DNA from 3 places in the Enterobacter sp. WI-ESBL-E8 genome. Region 2 is predicted to be linked to each of the others. Evidence: predicted binding sites of a transcription regulator. Region 2 holds the regulator's gene; each other region holds the start of a gene.
What was found. Region 2 encodes CRP, which controls carbon source genes, mostly activating them, when cyclic AMP is high. Its sites were predicted from a motif close to ATGTGANNNNNNTCACAT; they were not measured.

Region 1: the regulator CRP is predicted to act here: its motif matches at 3,771-3,788, upstream of ACWHWP_RS01030 (PTS mannitol transporter subunit IICBA).
Region 3: the regulator CRP is predicted to act here: its motif matches at 2,686-2,703, upstream of ldtB (L,D-transpeptidase).

Annotation. Positions count from the first base shown of each region.
Region 1 covers NZ_JBRWXJ010000001.1:206,199-213,093, reverse strand. The annotation lists gene selA (L-seryl-tRNA(Sec) selenium transferase) at 1-997, opposite strand, end outside; gene ACWHWP_RS01045 (glutathione S-transferase) at 1,101-1,709, opposite strand; gene ACWHWP_RS01040 (HlyD family secretion protein) at 1,800-2,936, opposite strand; gene ACWHWP_RS01035 (DUF3302 domain-containing protein) at 2,939-3,295, opposite strand; gene ACWHWP_RS01030 (PTS mannitol transporter subunit IICBA) at 3,929-5,836, shown strand; gene mtlD (mannitol-1-phosphate 5-dehydrogenase) at 5,935-6,895, shown strand, end outside.
Region 2 covers NZ_JBRWXJ010000001.1:4,594,951-4,601,845, reverse strand. The annotation lists gene argD (bifunctional acetylornithine/succinyldiaminopimelate transaminase) at 1-193, shown strand, start outside; gene ACWHWP_RS22010 (YccS/YhfK family putative transporter) at 190-2,277, opposite strand; gene crp (cAMP-activated global transcriptional regulator CRP) at 2,335-2,967, opposite strand; gene ACWHWP_RS22000 (OsmC family protein) at 3,279-3,683, shown strand; gene ACWHWP_RS21995 (phosphoribulokinase) at 3,763-4,632, opposite strand; gene ACWHWP_RS21990 (YheU family protein) at 4,663-4,881, opposite strand; gene ACWHWP_RS21985 (hydrolase) at 4,878-5,900, opposite strand; gene mdcA (malonate decarboxylase subunit alpha) at 6,129-6,895, shown strand, end outside.
Region 3 covers NZ_JBRWXJ010000001.1:1,500,750-1,507,644, reverse strand. The annotation lists gene ACWHWP_RS07175 (TIM-barrel domain-containing protein) at 1-893, shown strand, start outside; gene ACWHWP_RS07170 (ABC-F family ATPase) at 985-2,580, opposite strand; gene ldtB (L,D-transpeptidase) at 2,803-3,723, shown strand; gene ACWHWP_RS07160 (glycosyltransferase) at 3,966-4,775, shown strand; gene ACWHWP_RS07155 (GntR family transcriptional regulator) at 4,784-5,500, opposite strand; gene ACWHWP_RS07150 (PTS sugar transporter subunit IIC) at 5,516-6,838, opposite strand; gene ACWHWP_RS07145 (glycoside hydrolase family 1 protein) at 6,890-6,895, opposite strand, start outside.

The DNA of each region.
Region 1 (6,895 bases), 4.4 Mb from region 2:
GCGCGGCAAGGGTCATTTTATCGGCACGCAGGGCGCGCTTGAGCGGGTGCTGCTGCAGCTTCGCAATCAGCTCGCGCTTGCCTACGATAATCCCGGCCTGCGGCCCGCCCAGCAGTTTGTCGCCGGAAAAGCTCACCAGGCTGACGCCCGCCGCAATCATCTCTTGCGGCATCGGCTCTTTTGGCAGCCCGTAAAGGCTCAAATCGACCAGCGAACCGCTGCCGAGATCGGCAATCACCGGTACATTAAGCTCGCGCCCAATCGCCGCCAGCTCGGCCTCTTCAACCGTTTTGGTGAAGCCTTCAATATGGTAATTGCTGGTGTGGACCTTCATCAGCAGGGCGGTATTTTCATTCACCGCCGCGCGATAATCTTTCGCATGCGTACGGTTAGTGGTGCCCACTTCATGCAGCGTGCAGCCCGCCTGGCGCATCACGTCCGGGATGCGAAACGCCCCGCCAATCTCCACCAGCTCGCCGCGGGAAACCACCACCTCTTTGCCGCTAGCGGTAGCCGCCAGCATCAGCAGCACTGCCGCAGCGTTGTTATTTACAATGCAGGCATCTTCCGCGCCGGTCAGCTGGCACAGCAGCTCCGCCAGCGCGCGATCGCGGTGCCCGCGCCCGGCACCGTCCAGATCGTACTCCAGCGTCACAGGCGAGCGCATGGCCTGCCCGACCGCCGCGATAGCCTCTTCCGCCTGCTGCGCGCGGCCCAGGTTGGTATGCAGGACGGTTCCCGTCAGGTTAATCACCTGGCGTAACGCGCTTTGCGCTTTCTCACCCAGCCGGTGCTCAACTTCCTGCTCCCACGCTGCGCACCAGTCGGGCAAAGCGTTTTCTGACTGAATCGCGCATCGGGCTTCGTCCTGAAGCAGACGTAGCATCTCAACCGTCGCGGTATGACCGAAACGCTCAACGGCAGCATGAATGCGGGGCTCGCGAAGGAGACGGTCGGTCGCGGGGATCTGGCTGTACAGCGAATGATGAGTAGTCATGAAAGCGCCTGGCGAGTAAATATCTTCCCCCCTCCCGACGGGAGAGGGAGTTAACATGTAGAGAGATTGTACCGCCTCCCGCAGCGAAGTGTTATAACCCGCATCAAGCCTTTGGCGGTTCTGTACGGGCAAAGCTCTCGCGGCTAAATAGCGTGTCGGCAAGTTTTACCAGCAGCGGACGATCAACGCACCAGCCGGGGGAAACGCGGCGGAAGTTGAGATAGCCAATAGCGCAGGCGATGGCGATCGTCGCCAGGTTCAGGTCGTCGGTTTGGATCTTTCCGTCCCGGATAAGCTGTTCGCACCGGTCCAGGCTGCGGCTGATTTTTTCCCGCTGGCGCAGCAGTTCGTTTTCTGACTGCTGGGCGGCGGGCCTTGCCTGTTCGCGCACCGAGGTGAGAGCCGCATCCATAATGCCATCGGCCAGGGCTTCAATTTGCTTCACCGCCAGCGCCGCTTTGGGGTCAGCCGGAAGCATTGCCGGGGCAACGCCCAGCAGCTCGATATACTCCGCAATAATCGGGGAATCGAACCAATATTCACCCTCGTCCGTCACCAGCGCCGGGACTTTCCCCAGCGGGTTGTACTGCGCGACGCCGTTTTCGGCGTTGTAAGGCTGTTCATTGATGAATTCAAATTCAATCCCTTTCTCCAGCAGGAGAATTGAGATCTTTCGCACGAAGGGACTGGTATAGCTACCGATGAGTTTCATTGCCTGATCCTTGATGCCGGAAAAAAGTCAGTATGGATCAAGCGATGAAAAAAGGGCAGGTATGCGCGTCGCATTCCTGCCCTGGAGGGATTAGTGATCGAGATAGAGGTAGTGCATCCAGCTGGTCATACGCAGCAACACTTTACGCATGACCGACACGTGGGCGAAATGGTCCGAATAGACGGCCACCTGGGCGTAAATACCGTCTGGCAGCGCATCGACGTCGGCGTTAGGCTCCAGCTCAATCAGCGCCTGTACGCCATCAGTACCCGGCACGACCGTCAGTGCCTGCAGCGCACCCTGTGCCTGATACGACCCGCCTGGCACCACCGGCAGAACGCTGGTGAGCTTGCCGGTGAACACCTGGCCCGGCAGCGCGTTGAACACCACTTCCGCTTCATCGCCCGGCTTCAGGCGCAGCAGCGAGTTCTGACGGAACTGAGCCACGATCTGGCGCTTCTGCTCAGGAATAAAGACCATCACCGGACGCAGGGGCAGCGCGGCGGCATAGGTCCCCGGACGAATCAGCACCTGGGTGATATAGCCATTGCTGGGCGCACGCACCACGGTCTGATCCAGGTTGTATTTGGCTTCAGCAAGCTGGGCGCGCAGGGAGGCAATCTGCGACTGTTCGCCGTTCACCATGCTGTCTAACTGGCTTTGAATCTGCACCTGTTCAGCAACGGAGCCTTTCACCAGCGCATCCTGTGCCAGGTAATTCTGCCGCGCGTTGTCGATATCGCTTTCAGAGAACGGATTCACCTTCGCCTGGCTGCCTTTCAGGTAGCGCTGATAATCTTTGTACAGGCGATCGCGCTCGGCGGAGACGCGCGTGGTATTGGCGACGGCTTCCACCAGCTGCGCTTTCAGATTATCGATGTTGTGCGTCGCGGTCACCAGGTCGGCCTGGAGTCTGTCGACGCGCGCCTGGTAGCGGCCTGGATCCAATTTAAATAACACTTCGCCTTTTTTAATGAGCTGGTTATTTTTATCGGTCACTTCACTGACCACGCCAGTCACCTGCGGCGTAATCGGAATAGAAATAACCGCTTTTTGCGCCGTAAAGGTATACGGGTGGTTATAGTTCATGAGCAGAATAAGTCCGGCAACAATAAACACGCCGCCTAAAGTCGCGGTGGCAAGCGTCCACTGGTTTACCGGAATACGGAATATTTTAAAAATCACCCAGGCAAATGCCACATAGGTCAAAATAATCAACAGATCCATGATTAGCGCTCCAGCGTGTTCTTATCAGCAGCTGGCTGTGCTGCCGCCAGCTTTTGTTCGAGTTCCGCCACGCGTTTGGCGAGCGCATCCATGCCCGGAACCTCGTCAGGCTTTGTGATGTGGTTCTGCATGCCCCAGCCGCGGTCTTCACGGTACAGCGTGGCCCAAATCCACAGGAACGGCCAGATGGCATGGAGCGTAAACAGGCTAATCCACCCTGCCGTATGAATCGCATCGGCATGTGGGTGGTTACGCTTTTTGGCCATATTGTAAGGGATGTCATGAATGGCGATGATTCCGTAAAAAAGAACCAGAAATACAAAAATCAATACGCCCAGCGCGAAATAGTTGAGAAACATATTCTCCTCACTTAAACAACGTCAACTCATTAAATTAATAAAACGGTACGCAACCTAATTAATTTTTATAAACACAGGGAGGTGCTTATTATTTCCAGAGCCGGGGAGTATGGGTTTTTATAATATCTCCATGCAAGTTTATAAGCGTGTCAAAATATATCCTGAATAATAATAGACTTAACCTTACAATATGAGCGTAATCCACCTTTTAGCTTTTCGCCATACCACACATCAAAAGTGGTTTTTTAGCTTTACGTGTCGCGCTTTGCCATCCTGATGCCGATCGCAGTCAGAGAAATCTGCATAAAAATATTTTGTGAAATCAGTCACAATCCAGAAACAAACACACGAAAGCAAAATGTGATGTCAATCACAGAAAGGGGTGTTTTTTGCGTCATTTTTCGCCATCGTCTTTTTTTTGCGCACCATTTTTGTGATTCAGATCACCTCATTGAATGCCTCACCCCCTATCTTTACGTGATGTACATCACACAAATTTTCGCTATCTGGACAGTTGAACGATTCAGTGCCAGATTTCACAGCATCAGAACAGGGCCCGGCTACCTCTGCCGCCGCACATTAACGATAAACCTCGGGCCGCAAGCCTAAGCAAAACAGAAGAAGGGGTGTTTTATGTCATCCGATTTCAAGATCAAAGTTCAAAGCTTTGGTCGTTTCCTCAGCAACATGGTGATGCCAAATATCGGCGCGTTTATCGCGTGGGGTATCATCACCGCATTGTTCATTCCGACAGGGTGGTTGCCTAACGAAACGCTGGCGAAACTCGTTGGCCCAATGATTACCTATCTCCTGCCGCTGCTCATCGGTTTTACCGGTGGTCGTCTGGTGGGCGGTGACCGTGGTGGCGTTGTGGGTGCCATCACCACGATGGGGGTTATCGTCGGTGCGGATATGCCGATGTTCCTCGGTGCGATGATTGCCGGTCCTTTGGGCGGCTGGGCGATCAAGAAATTCGACGTCTGGGTTGACGGTAAGATCAAATCCGGCTTCGAAATGCTGGTGAACAACTTCTCTGCGGGCATCATCGGGATGATCCTCGCGATTCTGGCGTTCCTCGGTATTGGCCCTGCGGTTGAAGTGCTGTCCAAAATTCTGGCGGCAGGCGTTAACTTTATGGTGGCGCACGACATGCTGCCGCTGGCGTCTATCTTCGTTGAACCGGCGAAAATCCTGTTCCTGAACAACGCCATTAACCACGGCATCTTCTCGCCGCTGGGTATTCAGCAGTCTCACGATCTCGGCAAGTCCATCTTCTTCCTGATTGAAGCGAACCCGGGTCCGGGTATGGGCGTTCTGCTGGCGTACATGTTCTTTGGCCGCGGCAGCGCGAAGCAGTCTGCTGGCGGCGCGGCTATCATCCACTTCCTGGGCGGTATCCACGAAATTTACTTCCCGTACGTGCTGATGAACCCGCGTCTGATCCTGGCCGTTATCCTCGGCGGTATGACCGGCGTGTTCACCCTGAGCGTGCTGGGCGGCGGTCTGGTTTCTCCTGCTTCTCCGGGTTCTATCCTGGCGGTGCTGGCGATGACGCCAAAAGGGGCTTACTTCGCGAACATTGCGGCCATCTGTGCGGCCATGGCCGTCTCCTTCGTGGTCTCTTCCATCCTGCTGAAAACCAGCAAAGTGAAAGAAGACGACGATATCGAAGCGGCAACCCGTCGTATGCACGACATGAAAGCGGAATCCAAAGGCGCTACCCCGCTGGCCGCTGGCGATGTCTCTAACGACCTGAGCCACGTGCGTAAAATCATCGTTGCCTGTGACGCCGGTATGGGTTCCAGCGCAATGGGTGCAGGCGTGCTGCGTAAGAAAGTGCAGGATGCGGGCCTGACTAACATTTCCGTGACCAACAGCGCCATTAACAGCCTGCCGCCGGATGTTGACCTTGTCATCACGCACCGCGACCTGACCGAACGCGCCATGCGCCAGGTACCGCAGGCGCAGCACATCTCGCTGACCAACTTCCTCGACAGCGGCCTGTACACCAGCCTGACCGAACGTCTGGTTGCCGCGCAGCGTCATGAAGATAACGAAGTGAAAGTGCGCTCCAGCCTGCAGGACAGCTTTGACGAGAGCAACGCTCACCTGTTCAAACTGGGTGCGGAGAACATCTTCCTCGGCCGCACTGCGGCGACCAAAGAAGAAGCGATTCGCTTTGCCGGTGAGCAGTTGGTAAAAGGCGGCTACGTTCAGCCTGAATACGTCGACGCGATGCTGGAACGCGAAAAACTGACGCCAACCTACCTGGGCGAATCCATCGCGGTGCCGCACGGTACGGTTGAAGCGAAAGATCGCGTCCTGAAGACCGGCGTCGTATTCTGTCAGTACCCGCAGGGCGTGCGCTTCGGTGAAGAAGAAGACGACATCGCCCGCCTGGTGATTGGTATCGCCGCTCGCAACAACGAGCACATTCAGGTGATTACCAGCCTGACCAACGCGCTGGATGATGAGTCTGTCATTGAGCGTTTGGCCAATACCACCAGCGTGGAAGAAGTGCTGGCTCTGCTGAACAAATAAGTTCTCTTCCCTCTCCCCTCCGGGGAGAGGGCTAGGGTGAGGGGAAACGTTCCTCACCCCAGCCCTCTCGGGTAAAAACATTGATGAAGGTTAACACTATGAAAGCATTACATTTTGGCGCAGGTAATATCGGTCGTGGTTTTATCGGTAAACTGCTGGCAGACGCGGGCATTACGCTGACATTCGCCGATGTGAATCAGGTCGTCCTGGATGCCCTGAATGCCCGTCATAGCTATCAGGTACACGTGGTGGGCGAAAACGAGCAGGTTGAGACGGTGTCTGGCGTCAACGCGGTAAGCAGCATTGGCGAAGACGTTATTGACCTGATCGCCAGCGTCGATCTGGTGACCACCGCCGTGGGCCCGGTCGTGCTGGAACGCATCGCCCCTGCGGTCGCGAAAGGCCTGGCAAAACGCAAAGCGCAGGGCATCGACACCCCGCTGAACATCATCGCCTGTGAAAACATGGTGCGCGGCACCACGCAGCTGAAAGGCCACGTGCTCAACGCCGTTGCAGACGAAGATAAAGCCTGGGTTGAAGCGCACGTGGGTTTTGTGGATTCCGCCGTGGACCGCATCGTTCCGCCGTCTGAATCCGCCACCAACGACCCGCTGGAAGTCACCGTCGAAACCTTCAGCGAGTGGATCGTCGATAAAACCCAGTTTAAGGGCGCGCTGCCGACCATTCCGGGCATGGAATTAACCGATAACCTGATGGCATTTGTCGAACGCAAACTCTTCACGCTGAACACCGGGCATGCTATAACCGCGTACCTCGGAAAATTGGCCGGTCATCAGACCATTCGTGACGCGATCCTCGATGAGAAGATCCGTGCGGTGGTAAAAGGGGCAATGGAAGAGAGCGGCGCGGTGCTGATCAAACGCTACGGTTTTGATGCTGAGAAACACGCAGCATACATCCAGAAAATCCTCGGTCGCTTTGAAAACCCGTATCTGAAAGATGACGTTGAGCGCGTAGGCCGTCAACCGCTGCGTAAACTGAGCGCCGGCGACCGCCTGATTAAGCCGCTGCTCGGCACGCTGGAATACGGTCTGCCAC
Region 2 (6,895 bases):
TGCCGAGCTGAAGCCGCAGTACAAAGGCCGCGCGCGCGATTTCCTGCACGCCGCCGCCCACGAAGGGGTGATGGTGCTGAACGCGGGTCCGGACGTGATGCGTTTTGCACCGTCGCTGGTGGTGGAAGACAAAGACATTGAAGACGGGTTAACCCGTTTTGCCGCTGCGGTCGCGAAGATCGTAAAAGGTTAATACGCCGTCCGCTTCAGCCTGCGGGTGAGCCAAATCCCGTGATGTGGACGCTGACGCCATGCCACCGACGAAATGGTGTGCATGGTGTTCAGATGCCCCAGAATGCGCTGTAAATGCTGCTCCAGGGTGCTCATGGGCCCGTGGGTTAACGTCTCCGGCGCTTCCAGAATGTTCGAATCTCCCGACTCGCCCGGCGAGTCATATTCCAGGCGCTGCTGACATCGCTGCAGCGCAATTTCACACGACTGCAGGTAACGTTGGGCCAGGTCTGGCGTCAGCATCGTGTGCTCGCGCGCCAGCGTTGTCATGGCGTTAATATGCTCGACGATAAACTGGCTGTGCGTCACCCAGAGCTTCATGTCCGCCAGATAGTGCGAGTTAAAGCCCGGCTCCTGCATCGCCTGGTTGAGCGAGTTAAACAGGGCGTTATGCGCCTGGTTGACCTTCATGCGCTGATAGGCCAGCGGGGAGGGCTGCGGGTCGTCGCTCAGGATCAATCGAATGGCCTGCTGGTCGGCCTCCAGCGCGTCGTGGGCGTTCTGCCTGAGCAGCCCGCTTTGCCACTGCGGCCACAGCCAGACCATGCCGCCAAAGGCAATCAGGCAGCCAATGAGGGTATCAATCAGCCTGGCGACAATAAACTGTTCACCATTGAGCGTGAGCAGCTGCAGGGTATACACCGCCGTCACCGTAAAGCCCACCATCGCCCAGCCGTAGTTTTTGCGGATAATCAGGTAGCTCACCAGCGTAATCGCTAACATCCCTGCCAGGGTATAACCTTCCGGCACGTGGAAGTGCAGCGTCACGCCCGCAATAATCAGCCCCGCCATCGTTCCGCCGGCCCGGTGCAGAATACGCACCCGCGTGGCGCCGTAGCCGTTCTGGGTGACAAACAGCACGGTCATTAAGATCCAGTAGGGTTTCGGCAGATGCAGCGCCATGCCCATCAGGCTGGCGGTACTGAGCATTACGCTGATCCTGGCGGCGTTACGCAGGGCGGATGATTTAAGAGAAAGATAGCTTCTGAGCGCGGGCAGTAGCGGCAGCCGCTTTTGCTTATCCGCCATCAGATCGCGGGGATAAAGCGGGCGCTGCGTGCGCAGCACGCGGGCGATGCGGCTGAAGTGCCAGGCGGCAAACTGGCCAACCGGGTTATCCGGATGCTGGCGTGCGATTTTCTCCAGCGCGCCGAGCTGTTTTTCCATGTTAAAGCGCGTGGGGTAGCGGTGGTAGAGAATATCGTCAGCCAGGACCCGCAGACGTGCCGATACGGTCTGCGCGTTCCAGCGGATCACCGCTTCGGCGTGGCTGCGCTCGACCAGCTTTTGTACCTCCTGCGGATGGTGAAGGCTAACGGAGATATGTTCCTGCAGATCGAGCCCGACCTGGAAGGTGCGCAGCAGCCGTTTGTATTCGTGGTTCTTGTTGGCGGCGAGCATGTGCAGCTGCTGATAGCACTGGCTTATCAAATCCACCACCTTTTGCTGGCGCGTCAGCAGAGGCGGCAAGGATTTTTCCGGATCGGTATGCTGGGTGAGCAGGGTATATTTGGCTTCGCAGTAATCCGCCAGCTGCACATAGAGCAGGCTCAGGGATTCGCGCAGCGGCTGTTCGCGCCACAGCCAGAACCAGAACCAGTTGAACAGCCCGTACCACAGCGTCCCCAGAGCGTAGATCAGCAGCGGCTCCCACACCGGCATATTCCCGGCGAGGCTCAGCGTGAAAATGGCCGCAATCAGCGAGGCGGGAAGCAGGCGGGCGTGCAGCGAGCTGATTTCGGCGGTGACGCCGAGGGTCATGGCCAGCACGGTCAGGATCAGCGGCAGCGGGATGTCCCGGGCAAGCAGAAGCTGTACGGCGAGGCTGCAGCCCGCAAACAGGCAGCCGCCAATAGTCAGACGTTTGAAAAAGCGCTTATGCGGCGTGTCCAGACCGGCGATGTTGCAGCAGGCGGGCACGAGAGAAAACAGCAGACCTTGCTGAAGATGTCCGAGGATCAAGCCCACGGCCACAGGAAGACACAACACCAGCGTTTGTCGCAGTGCGTAGTTAACTTCGGGGTGATAGATCAGCCTGCGCCACATGGGGAGTAGAGACAAAAACGGCGTGACACCCTGCGGTGACACGCCGTTTAAGCGGAATTAACGCGTTCCGTAGACCACGATGGTTTTACCGTGGGCGGAGATCAGGTTTTGATCTTCCAGCATTTTCAGGATACGGCCCACTGTCTCACGGGAACAACCGACGATCTGACCAATTTCCTGACGGGTAATTTTAATTTGCATGCCGTCCGGGTGGGTCATTGCGTCTGGCTGTTTCGCCAGGTTCAGCAGCGTTTGTGCAATACGGCCAGTTACGTCCAGGAAGGCGAGGTTACCCACTTTCTCAGAGGTGACCTGCAGACGGCGCGCCATCTGGGAAGAAAGACGCATCAGGATGTCAGGGTTAACCTGAATCAGCTGACGGAACTTCTTGTAAGAAATTTCAGCCACTTCACATGCTGTCTTTGCACGAACCCAGGCGCTACGTTCCTGGCCCTCTTCAAACAGGCCCAGTTCACCGATGAAATCGCCCTGGTTCAGATAAGAAAGGATCATCTCTTTCCCTTCTTCATCTTTGATCAGCACTGCCACCGAGCCTTTAACGATGTAATACAACGTTTCCGCTTTTTCACCCTGGTGAATCAGCGTGCTCTTCGATGGGTACTTATGAATGTGGCAATGAGACAAGAACCATTCGAGAGTCGGGTCTGTTTGCGGTTTGCCAAGCACCATGCGCTGTTATCCTCTGTTATAAGCTGTCACCAGAGTCATCAGATGCATCCGGACTCTGGGGTTGCAATCGAATTCTTACCCATACCCTGGGAAGTCGGCTACCGTAACGTTTCGCAGCCAGTAAAGTTTGATGTCCTCTGCATACACGTGTAACGTCAATGTATTACTGTAGCATCCTGAGTGTTTTAGCATAGCTTTCGCCGCGTGTCTCCTGGTGTCTCGCTTCAGCATGATGCAGGTCGCCTTCCATTGCGAGAAATGTAACGCACGCGTAATCTGTCACCAAAAATGCAACGTTGGAGTTCAAAAATATGCAAGCGCGCGTGAAGTGGGTTGAAGGTTTAACGTTCCTGGGCGAGTCCGCGTCAGGACACCAGATTTTGATGGATGGTAACTCCGGCGATAAAGCGCCAAGCCCAATGGAAATGGTGCTGATGGCGGCAGGCGGATGCAGCGCGATTGACGTGGTGTCGATTCTGCAAAAAGGCCGTCATGACGTGACGGATTGCGAGGTCAAACTCACCTCAGAGCGCCGGGAAGAGGCACCACGCCTGTTCACCCACATTAATCTTCACTTTGTTGTCACCGGTAAAGCGCTGAAAGACGCGGCGGTCTCACGCGCGGTGGACCTGTCTGCGGAGAAGTACTGCTCTGTGGCGTTAATGCTGGAGAAAGCGGTAAAAATTACCCATTCGTATGAAGTGATCGAGGCTTAATCTTTTGGCGGGTGGCGCTGCGCTTACCCGCCCTACGGATTGTAGGCCCGGTAAGCGCAGCGCCACCGGGCAAAAATGATTATGCGATCTGCTTCCCTTCCATCAGCCGCTCCACCAGCGGCGTCATGATAAGCTCCATTGCCAGTCCCATTTTTCCGCCCGGCACCACCAATGTATTCATGTGCGAAATAAACGAGCCCTGCAGCATCGCCAGCAGCCAGGGGTAATCGATGCCTTCAAGATTGCGGAAATGGATCACCACAAAGCTCTCATCCAGAGAAGGGATCGTTTTGGCGGCAAACGGGTTGGAGGTGTCCACCGTCGGCACGCGCTGGAAGTTAATGTGCGTGCGGGAGAATTGCGGCGTTAAGTAATTGATGTAGTCTTCCATTGAGCGAACGACGGAATCCATCACCGCCTCGCGCGAGTGGCCGCGCTCGCTCATGTCACGCGTCAGCTTCTGGATCCACTCCAGGTTAACGATAGGAACCACCCCGACCAGCAGATCCACGTGGCGCGCCACGTCGTGCTGGGGCGTGACCACGCCGCCGTGTAACCCTTCGTAGAACAGCACGTCGGTGGGTTCCGGCAGCGGCTGCCAGGGGGTAAAGGTGCCCGGTACCTGGTTCCAGGGCACGGCTTCGTCGTAAGTGTGCAGATACTTACGGGACTGCCCTGTGCCGCTCAGGCCATATTCGTGGAAGGTTTGCTCCAGCAGGCCGAAGTCATTGGCTTCCGGGCCGAAGTAGCTGATGTGTTTACCCAGATCGCGCGCCTTACGGATGGCCATGTCCATCTCAGGGCGCGTGTAGCGGTGAAAGCTGTCGCCTTCGACCTCCGCCGCACGGAGATTCAGCTGGGCGAAAATCTTGCGAAAGGCGAGGCTGGTGGTGGTGGTTCCCGCACCACTCGACCCCGTAACGGCAATAACCGGATGTCTGGCAGACATAGCAACTCCCTGACTGAAATGGGTGGAAGATCAGCCGTGAAACGCGTTGCGGGGCATGATATTGACCGTCTCATGCAGTTCTGACCACACCAGCACCACGTCGCCGCTTTTCAGCTGGCGCTTTACATCGTTGACCTTTTGCTCAAGCGAGCGTTCTTGTTCACCATAATCGGTGCCTTCGCGTAATACAAAGCTTTCAATCAGATTATCGAGCGTTTCGGGAGCCAGATCCTGCCAGGGAATAATCATTTTGCACCGTCCAGATAAGGGGTTAGCCAGTCAGGAATACGCGTCTCAAGCCACATTTTCGGGCGGCGCAGCGTGCCGCCGATAAACCCAACGTGGCCACCGTGCTCCGTCAGCTGATAGTGAACGTTGTCGGGCAGGAATTCCTGAGCGGGGATCGAGTGATGATCCATAAAAGGGTCATCTTTGGCATGAATGATAAGCGTCGGCTGCGTGATCTTGCTGAGCAGCGGCATGGCGCTGCACTGACGATAGTAGTCAATCGCATCGGCGAAGCCGTGGATTTTCGCGGTGATCAGATCGTCGAACTCTCGAATACGGCGCACCTTTTTCAGCTGGCGCAGGCTCACCGGAAGGGTATCAGGATAGGCCTTCAGTTTACGCGCCGCGTTGGCTTTCAGCAGGTTGAGCAGGTAGCGCTGATAGACGCGGGAAAAGCCTTTCTCCATGTGGTAGCTGCACTGCTCCAGCATAAACGGCGCGGAGACAATCACCGCGGCATCCAGCGGTACGCTTTCGCCCTCTTTCGCCAGCAGGCAGGCTAGCATATTTCCGCCCAGCGAGTAGCCCACGGCAGCGGTGGGCACGGTGCCAAAGTTTTCCCGCAGCCAGTGTAAAAACCACGTTCCGTCTTCGGTTTCACCCGAGTGATAGATGCGTTTCTGACGATTGGGTTCGCCGCTGCAGCCGCGAAAATGCATCACCACGCCGAGCCAGCCGCGCGCTTTTGCCGCCTCAATTAACCCATGCGCATAGGGGCTGTGCAGGCTGCCTTCCAGGCCGTGAAAGACCACCAGGCGCGGCTTATGGCGGGCCTGCTCCGGCGCTTCGCTCCAGGCGAGATCCAGAAAGTCACCGTCTGGCAGATCAAGTCGCTGCCAGTGCGGGGTGAACTGAACCTTGCGGCGGATCAGTCGCGGCAGCATGGTCTGCAAATGCCGATTGGCGACGCCGCGCATAGGCACGAACTCAGTGCTGTCTTCGGCTGCAATGTCGAAGTCTGATGGAATGATTTGGGTCATAAGCGCGATGCTGATTCTTGTCGGAAATTAACGATACTTTCCGAATTGTACCCCGTTTAGCCTGGTTTTCCGAAACATGAACTGATCCCGATCACAAATATTTACCTTGATTATTACTCTCAGGCTAATGATTTGGCTCTACGCTTAATTGATGCCTTTCTCACCAGAGCGCACACTTTACTCAACGTTAAGCAAATCAAAATGATTAGCTGAATCAGGAGGTTAATAATGTTATCTGGGCAAACACCCACCCGGCAATGGAACACTCGACGCAGCGAAAAAGCGCGTCGTCTGGCGTCCGTACCGGTGCAGGGCAAGGTACTGCCAACCGGCGATCTTGTCGCCATGCTGGAAAAACTGATCGCGCCTGGCGACAAGGTCGTTCTGGAAGGTAACAACCAGAAGCAGGCGGATTTCCTTTCCCGCTCGCTTGCCGAAGTGAACCCGCAAATTGTCCACGACTTGCATATGATCATGCCGAGCGTCGGCCGCAGCGAGCATCTGGATATCTTTGAGAAAGGCATCGCCCGCAAGCTGGATTTCTCCTTCTCCGGGACGCAGAGCCTGCGAATCTCCCAGCTGCTTGAGGATGGTCAGCTCGAAATCGGCGCGATTCATACCTACATTGAGCTCTATTCACGCCTCTACGTCGACCTCTCGCCAAACGTGGCGCTGATCGCCGGCTTTAAAGCCGACCGCAAAGGCAACCTCTACACCGGGGCGAGCACCGAAGACACCCCGGCGCTGGTGGAAGCCGCAGCGTTCCACGACGGGATTGTCATTGCCCAGGTGAACGAGCTGGTGGATGACGAGTGTGACCTGCCGCGCGTCGATATTCCGGGCTCCTGGATCGACTTCGTTGTGGTTGCCGATAAGCCGTTCTTTATCGAACCGCTGTTTACCCGCGACCCGCGTCTGATTAAACAGGAACACATCCTGATGGCGATGATGGCCATCAAAGGCATCTACGCGGAACATCAGGTGCAGTCCCTGAA
Region 3 (6,895 bases), 3.1 Mb from region 2:
ACCGCACCAGCTGGCAGACTCTGCGCTATAACATCCGCATGGGGCTGGGCATGAGCCTGTCCGGGCTGTTCAACGTCGGTCACGACGTGGGCGGTTTCTCCGGCGACAAGCCGGACGCCGAGCTGTTCGTGCGCTGGGTGCAGAACGGCGTGATGCATCCGCGCTTTACCATTCACTCGTGGAATGATGATTGCACAGTAAATGAGCCGTGGATGTACCCGGGCGTGACCCCTGCCATTCGCGGTGCGATTGAGCTGCGCTACCGCCTGCTGCCGTATCTCTACACCCTGCTCTGGCAGGCGCACGCCGACGACGAGCCGATGCTGCGCCCGACCTTCCTCGACCACGAGCACGATGCGCAGACGTTTGAGGAGTGCGATGACTTCCTGCTGGGCCGCGATCTGCTGGTCGCCAGCGTCGTCGAAGCCGGGCAGCGCGAGCGCCGCGTCTGGCTGCCGGATAACGAAACCGGCTGGTACGATTTTTACACCCACGCGTGGTATGCGGGCGGCCAGTCGATTGTTCTCGACGCGCCGCTGGAAAAACTACCGCTGCTGGTGCGCGCCGGTGCCGGCCTGCCGCTCAGCGAGCGTATCACCCACGTATCCGCAGAAAAAGACGACACCCGCGAGCTGAAGCTGTTCCCGGTGAAGGGCGTCGGGACTACCTCTGGCATGCTGTTTGAAGATGACGGAGAAAGCTGGGGCTACCAGAACGGCAATGCGCTGTGGGTGGACTGGGAAATGGTGTGCGACGGCGCAACCATTAACCTGAAGGTCAACGCGCGCGGGGATTATCGTCCGGCGTGGAAAGTGCTGAAGGTGTCGTTACCGGCGGGGGAAAAACGTAAGCTGCTGGTGAATGGGATTGAAGGGAGCGAGTGGGTGCTGTAGTGCGGCCTGATGCCCTCACCCTAACCCTCTCCCACGGGGAGAGGGAACAGAACGTAGGCCGGGTAAGGCGAAGCCGCCACCCGGCTTTTTTTTAGTTCTCGATACCTTTGCTGCGCAGGTAGTCTTCGTAGTTTCCGGTGAAGTCCACCACGCGCTCTGGCGTAATTTCAATTACGCGGGTCGCCAGCGAGCTGACGAACTCACGGTCGTGAGAGACGAAGATCAGGGTACCCTGATACATCTCCAGCGCCATGTTCAGCGATTCAATGGATTCCATATCCAGGTGGTTAGTCGGTTCGTCCATCACCAGGATGTTTGGTTTTTCCATCATCAGCTTGCCGAACAGCATGCGGCCTTTTTCACCACCGGAGAGTACTTTAGCTGGCTTTTTGATGTCGTCCTGGCTGAACAGCAGACGGCCCAGGATGCTGCGCACCGCCTGCTCGTCGTCGCCTTCCTGCTTCCACTGGCTCATCCAGTCGAACACCGTCAGATCGTTTTCGAACTCATACTCGTGATCCTGCGCGTAGTAACCGATCTGCGCGTTTTCAGACCACTTCACGGTGCCGTTGTCCGGCTGCAGTTCGCCCACCAGGGTTTTCAGCATGGTGGATTTACCCACGCCGTTGGCGCCCAGAATGGCAATCTTCTCGCCCACTTCCAGCAGCAGGTTGAATTTTTTAAACAGCGGGCCGTTCTCAAAACCTTTTGCCAGGGCTTCCACTTCCAGCGCGTTACGGAACAGTTTCTTGTCCTGCTCGAAGCGGATGAACGGGTTCTGACGGCTGGAGGCTTTAACTTCGTCGAGCTTGATTTTGTCGATCTGACGCGCACGCGAGGTCGCCTGACGCGATTTAGAGGCGTTGGCGCTGAAGCGGCTGACGAAGGACTGCAGGTCAGCAATCTGTGCTTTCTTCTTGGCGTTGTCGGCCAGCAGACGCTCGCGCGCCTGGGTGGCCGCCGTCATGTATTCGTCGTAGTTGCCCGGGTAAACGCGCAGCTCGCCGTAGTCCAGATCCGCCATGTGCGTACAGACCATGTTCAGGAAGTGACGGTCGTGCGAAATGATGATCATGGTGCTGTCGCGATCGTTCAACGTCTGCTCCAGCCAGCGGATGGTGTCGATGTCCAGGTTGTTCGTCGGTTCATCGAGCAGCAGAATGTCCGGGTTAGAGAACAGCGCCTGCGCCAGCAGGACACGCAGCTTCCAGCCTGGCGCAACTTCGCTCATCGGGCCGTAATGCTGTTCAACGGGAATGCCTACGCCCAGCAGCAGCTCGCCCGCGCGCGCTTCCGCAGAGTAACCGTCCATCTCGCCGTACTGCGTTTCCAGATCGGCCACTTTATAGCCGTCTTCTTCGCTCATTTCAGCCAGGGCGTAAATGCGATCGCGCTCCTGCTTCACTTCCCACAGCTCCGCGTGCCCCATGATCACCGTATCAAGTACGGTGAATTCTTCGAAGGCGAACTGATCCTGACGCAGCTTACCGATGCGCTCGTTAGGATCGAGCGAAACGTTGCCGAGCGTCGGCTCCAGGTCACCGCCGAGGATCTTCATAAAGGTGGATTTACCGCTACCGTTGGCACCAATGAGGCCGTAACGGTTGCCGCCGCCAAATTTGACGGAAATGTTTTCGAACAGCGGCTTACTGCCAAACTGCATAGTGACGTTGCTGGTAACTAACACGGGGAGATTCCTGCGAAAAGTGTGATAAACACGGCATTATGCCACAATTCCGAATTGAGATCCCGTGTTGCGGCAATCCACTAAACTTTAACAAAATCGAAAAAAATGTGATTTCGTACACATCTGAATTCCCTGTTAGCGGGAATGCACATATAATGCGCTCCCATCACAGATTCAGACTTATCAACTCATCGCCTGAATGGCTTAGATACCTCGCACAACATGAACATGAAATTAACAACGCTTTTTGCGGCGGCGTTAGCCGTAGTAGGTTTTTGTAAGACCGCTTCTGCGGTGACGTATCCGCTGCCGACCGACGGTAGCCGTCTGGTGGGACAAAACCAGGTGGTCACCGTTCCGGAAGGTAACTCTCAGCCACTCGAGTATTTCGCTGCGCAGTACCAGCTGGGCCTGTCTAACATGCTGGAAGCGAACCCGGGCGTAGACCCGTATCTGCCGAAAGCGGGTACCGTGCTGAATATTCCTCAGCAGCTGATCCTGCCGGATACCGTTCACGAAGGTATCGTGATTAACAGCGCGGAAATGCGTCTGTATTACTATCCGAAAGGCACCAACACCGTTATCGTGCTGCCAATCGGTATCGGCCAGTTGGGTAAAGACACCCCAATGAACTGGACCACCAAAGTTGAGCGTAAGAAAGCGGGCCCAACCTGGACGCCGACGGCCAAAATGCACGCGGAATACATCGCTGCAGGCGAACCGCTGCCAGCCGTTGTGCCGGCAGGCCCGGATAACCCAATGGGTCTGTACGCGCTCTACATTGGCCGCCTGTACGCCATTCACGGTACTAACGCCAACTTCGGTATCGGCCTGCGCGTGAGCCACGGCTGCGTGCGTCTGCGTAACGAAGACATCAAGTTCCTGTTCGAAAACGTGCCGGTCGGTACGCGTGTGCAGTTCATCAACGAACCGGTGAAAGCGACGTCTGAGCCAGACGGCAGCCGCTACATCGAAGTGCACAACCCGCTGTCTACCAGCGAAGATCAGATCAACAACAACGAAGTCGTACCAGTTACGCTGAACAGCGCGGTGCAGGCTGTAACCTCTCAGCCAGACGTGGAAACGGCGATTATCGATCAGGCTGTGCAGAACCGCTCCGGTATGCCGGTGCGTTTGAACTGATCAATCTCAAGCACTAAAGTATCTTATAAGACCCCAAATCATCGGGGTCTTATTACTCCGCAATACCCACCACGCTCATCCTTTCGGAACAGCAATTAATGCTGTAAGTCCCATTCTTGCCATTTTCTGCTAAGTTAGCGGGGTTACATCTAATCCTCTAAGTGTTATGATGCGCCTACCTATAAAATCAGTATTATCTGTATTTATAGGGTCTTTTTATTTCCTGGAGCACACTTAGTTCGATGATCAGCATTAACTTAACAACAACAAAATCGCGCCTTTATCTCTGTTCGCAAACAGTGTGGTCACTGGCGAACCAGAGTAAGAAGGTCGATCAAATTGTTGTGTGGGTCTCCAGCACACCTTATCTCAGTGACGAAGGCATCACTGACGAGCCTGAATGGGTGCAGAAAATTCGCCAGACGGGTACAAACCTGATTTTTAAATGGGTTAAAAATACCGGGCCTTATCGTAAATTGTTTCCGGCGCTACAAGCTGCAACCGAAGACGACATTCTGATTTATGCCGACGATGACGCCATTTATAATGAAATCTGGGCAGAAACCCTGCTGGATGATTTTTACCGTCACAATCAGGAATATGTGGTTGCTGCGCGCGTGCGTGAAACAGTAAAGAAGAAGAAAGAACTTCTTGATACCTATCGTAATTTTCCTCTTATCACCGTGCCAAAAGTTGTTGAGCAAAACTATATCATCACCGGTCTCGGTGGCGTTGTGCTCAAGAAAAATATGATTCCGGAGTATTTCCATTTTAACGAGGATTTTATTAAGGTCTGTCCTCGCGCAGATGATATTTGGATCAGCAAACTGATTCAGCTCACCAAAACACCAGTTTATGTTTCTGCACAGAGTATTCGTTTTGTTCATGAGATAATCCATGACTATGGATTATCTCGCGACAATACCAGCAAAATAAAACGCTCCTGGCTTCAAAAAATCCGCTTTACATTGAAGCCTGGTCAAATCCAGCATCTGTGTCAGAACGATCTTTACATAAAAGACACGGACAGCTATTTCGAGTCGTGCGCCTGAAAACCTGATTATCCGTTATTCACGATAACGATCCCGCCGTGGTCGTAACGATAGTGACAGTGCGCATACTCCAGCGGTGTGCCATCCTCCAGATAGATCACCTGCTCGACCTCCAGCACCGGGTCGCTCTCTGCACAGACCAGATGCTGCATGTCCAGCGCACTCGGCTTTAATGCCCGCACCACCCGGTACGACCCCATAATTTTCAGCCCCAGCGTCTCCTGGAGATACTGGAACACCGAACCTTCAAGATGGCTTTTCGTCAGCCCGGGCACCAGATTCATCGGCATTACCGTTGAATCAAGCGACATGGGTTCACCGTTGAGCAAACGCAGACGGATAAAGTCATACACGGGCGCATCGGCGTTAATCATCAGCGACGCCTGTTCTTTCTCGTTCGGGAAGCGCAGCTCAAAATGGACCACCTGGCTGGTTACCTTACCCAGGTGTTCCCAGGTTTTAGTGGCGCCAAAGTAGTCGCTGCCGGAAAGATCCCACTGCGAGAGCTGGAGAAAATTTTTGCGGATGAACGTCCCCTGCCCCTGGCGGGTGTAGACCAGGCCTTCGACGATCAGCTGGCGCATGGCCTGCTGAATGGTCATCCGGCTGGAGTTGAACTCCGCCGCCAGCGCAAACTGGTCCGGCAGCGGTTCGTTGGCGGCGTACTGCTGGCTGATGATGCGTTTCTTAATTTCCCGCGCTATGGTGATGTACTTCGCCGCCATCGTCCTTCCTTCTAGTTAGTTTTCTATCCCGCTGTTTTTTAACGCCACTCTCTCGGCAATCTTGAGGAAAGGCAGGTAGAAGAATACACCAAATACGATGATTGCCAACTGCACCACCACCGCCCGCCAGTCCCCCGCCGTGGCCAGCCAGGCGCTCAGAATTGGCGGCGTGGTCCACGGGATCATTACCACGCAGCGCGACATTAACCCCAGCGTGGTACAGAGCCAGGCGAAGTAAATGCCGATGGCGGGCAGCAGCACGAACGGGATCATCAGCGGCAGGTTAAACACAATCGGCAGGCCGAAGATCACCGGCTCGTTGATGTTGAATAAGCCCGGTGCCAGCGACAGACGCGCCACCTGCTTCGCCGACTTTTGTCGGGAAAAGATAAAGATGGCGATCAGCAGCGAGATAGTGCTGCCCGTGCCGCCCACCATGCCAAACGTCGGCACGAAGATGTTGTTGATGATGTGCGGGATCGGCTGGCCGTTGGCAAAGGCCAGCATGTTCTCGTTGGTGTTAATCAGCAGGAACGGCTCCAGCACCACGCTGTTCACCACCGACTGGTGAATACCCAGCGTGAACAGGAAGTTACCAAAGCTGTAGATGAAAATCGTCCCCGGCAGGCTGGTGTTGATCAGCCGCAGGGGCTGCTGGATAAAGGTCGTAATAAGATGGATCAGGTCCGTATGCAGCACGTTTGCCAGTATGGCCGCAAGCACCGCAAACAGGGAGAGCGTGAGAATGGTCGGGATCAGCGCGGTAAAGGATTTGCTCACCGCCGGCGGCACGTTTTCCCCGAGGGAAATGTGCAACGCCTTCAGCCGCGAAATGGCGATAAACACTTCCGTGGAGAGCAGGCCAATCAGCACGCCGGCAAAAATCCCGGTGGAGCCAATATTGGCGAACGTCAGCACCTGGGTGACGTTCACCGCGGTATTGCCGCCGACGGGCGTAACCTGAAGGCGCATCGGCATCATGATAATAAAGCTACTGACGGCGATAACCACTGCCGAGACCGGATTGTCGAAATCTTTGTTGCGCGCCAGCGACCAGGCAATCATCGGCGCCAGCAGCAGCGCGGCGATGTTCAGCGTCCCGTTGATAATCGCCTCGCCCCACACCTTGAAGTGCGCGAGCGTGTCGCCGTCAAAAATCCACGGGAATACCACGTTGTTCACCAGCACCGCCAGACCGGCGAGGATGAAAATCGGCATCACCGTGGCGAAGGCGTCGCGCAGGGAGCGCAGGTGCACCTGGTTTGCCAGGCGCGCCGAGAACTCTACAAATTTGTCGACAAAGGACTGCATATGCGGTGTTATTTTTGTTTCAGACATAGCGGATAGTTCCCATCAATCAGTCACAAAAACGGCCCGGCAGCGTACGGCTTACAT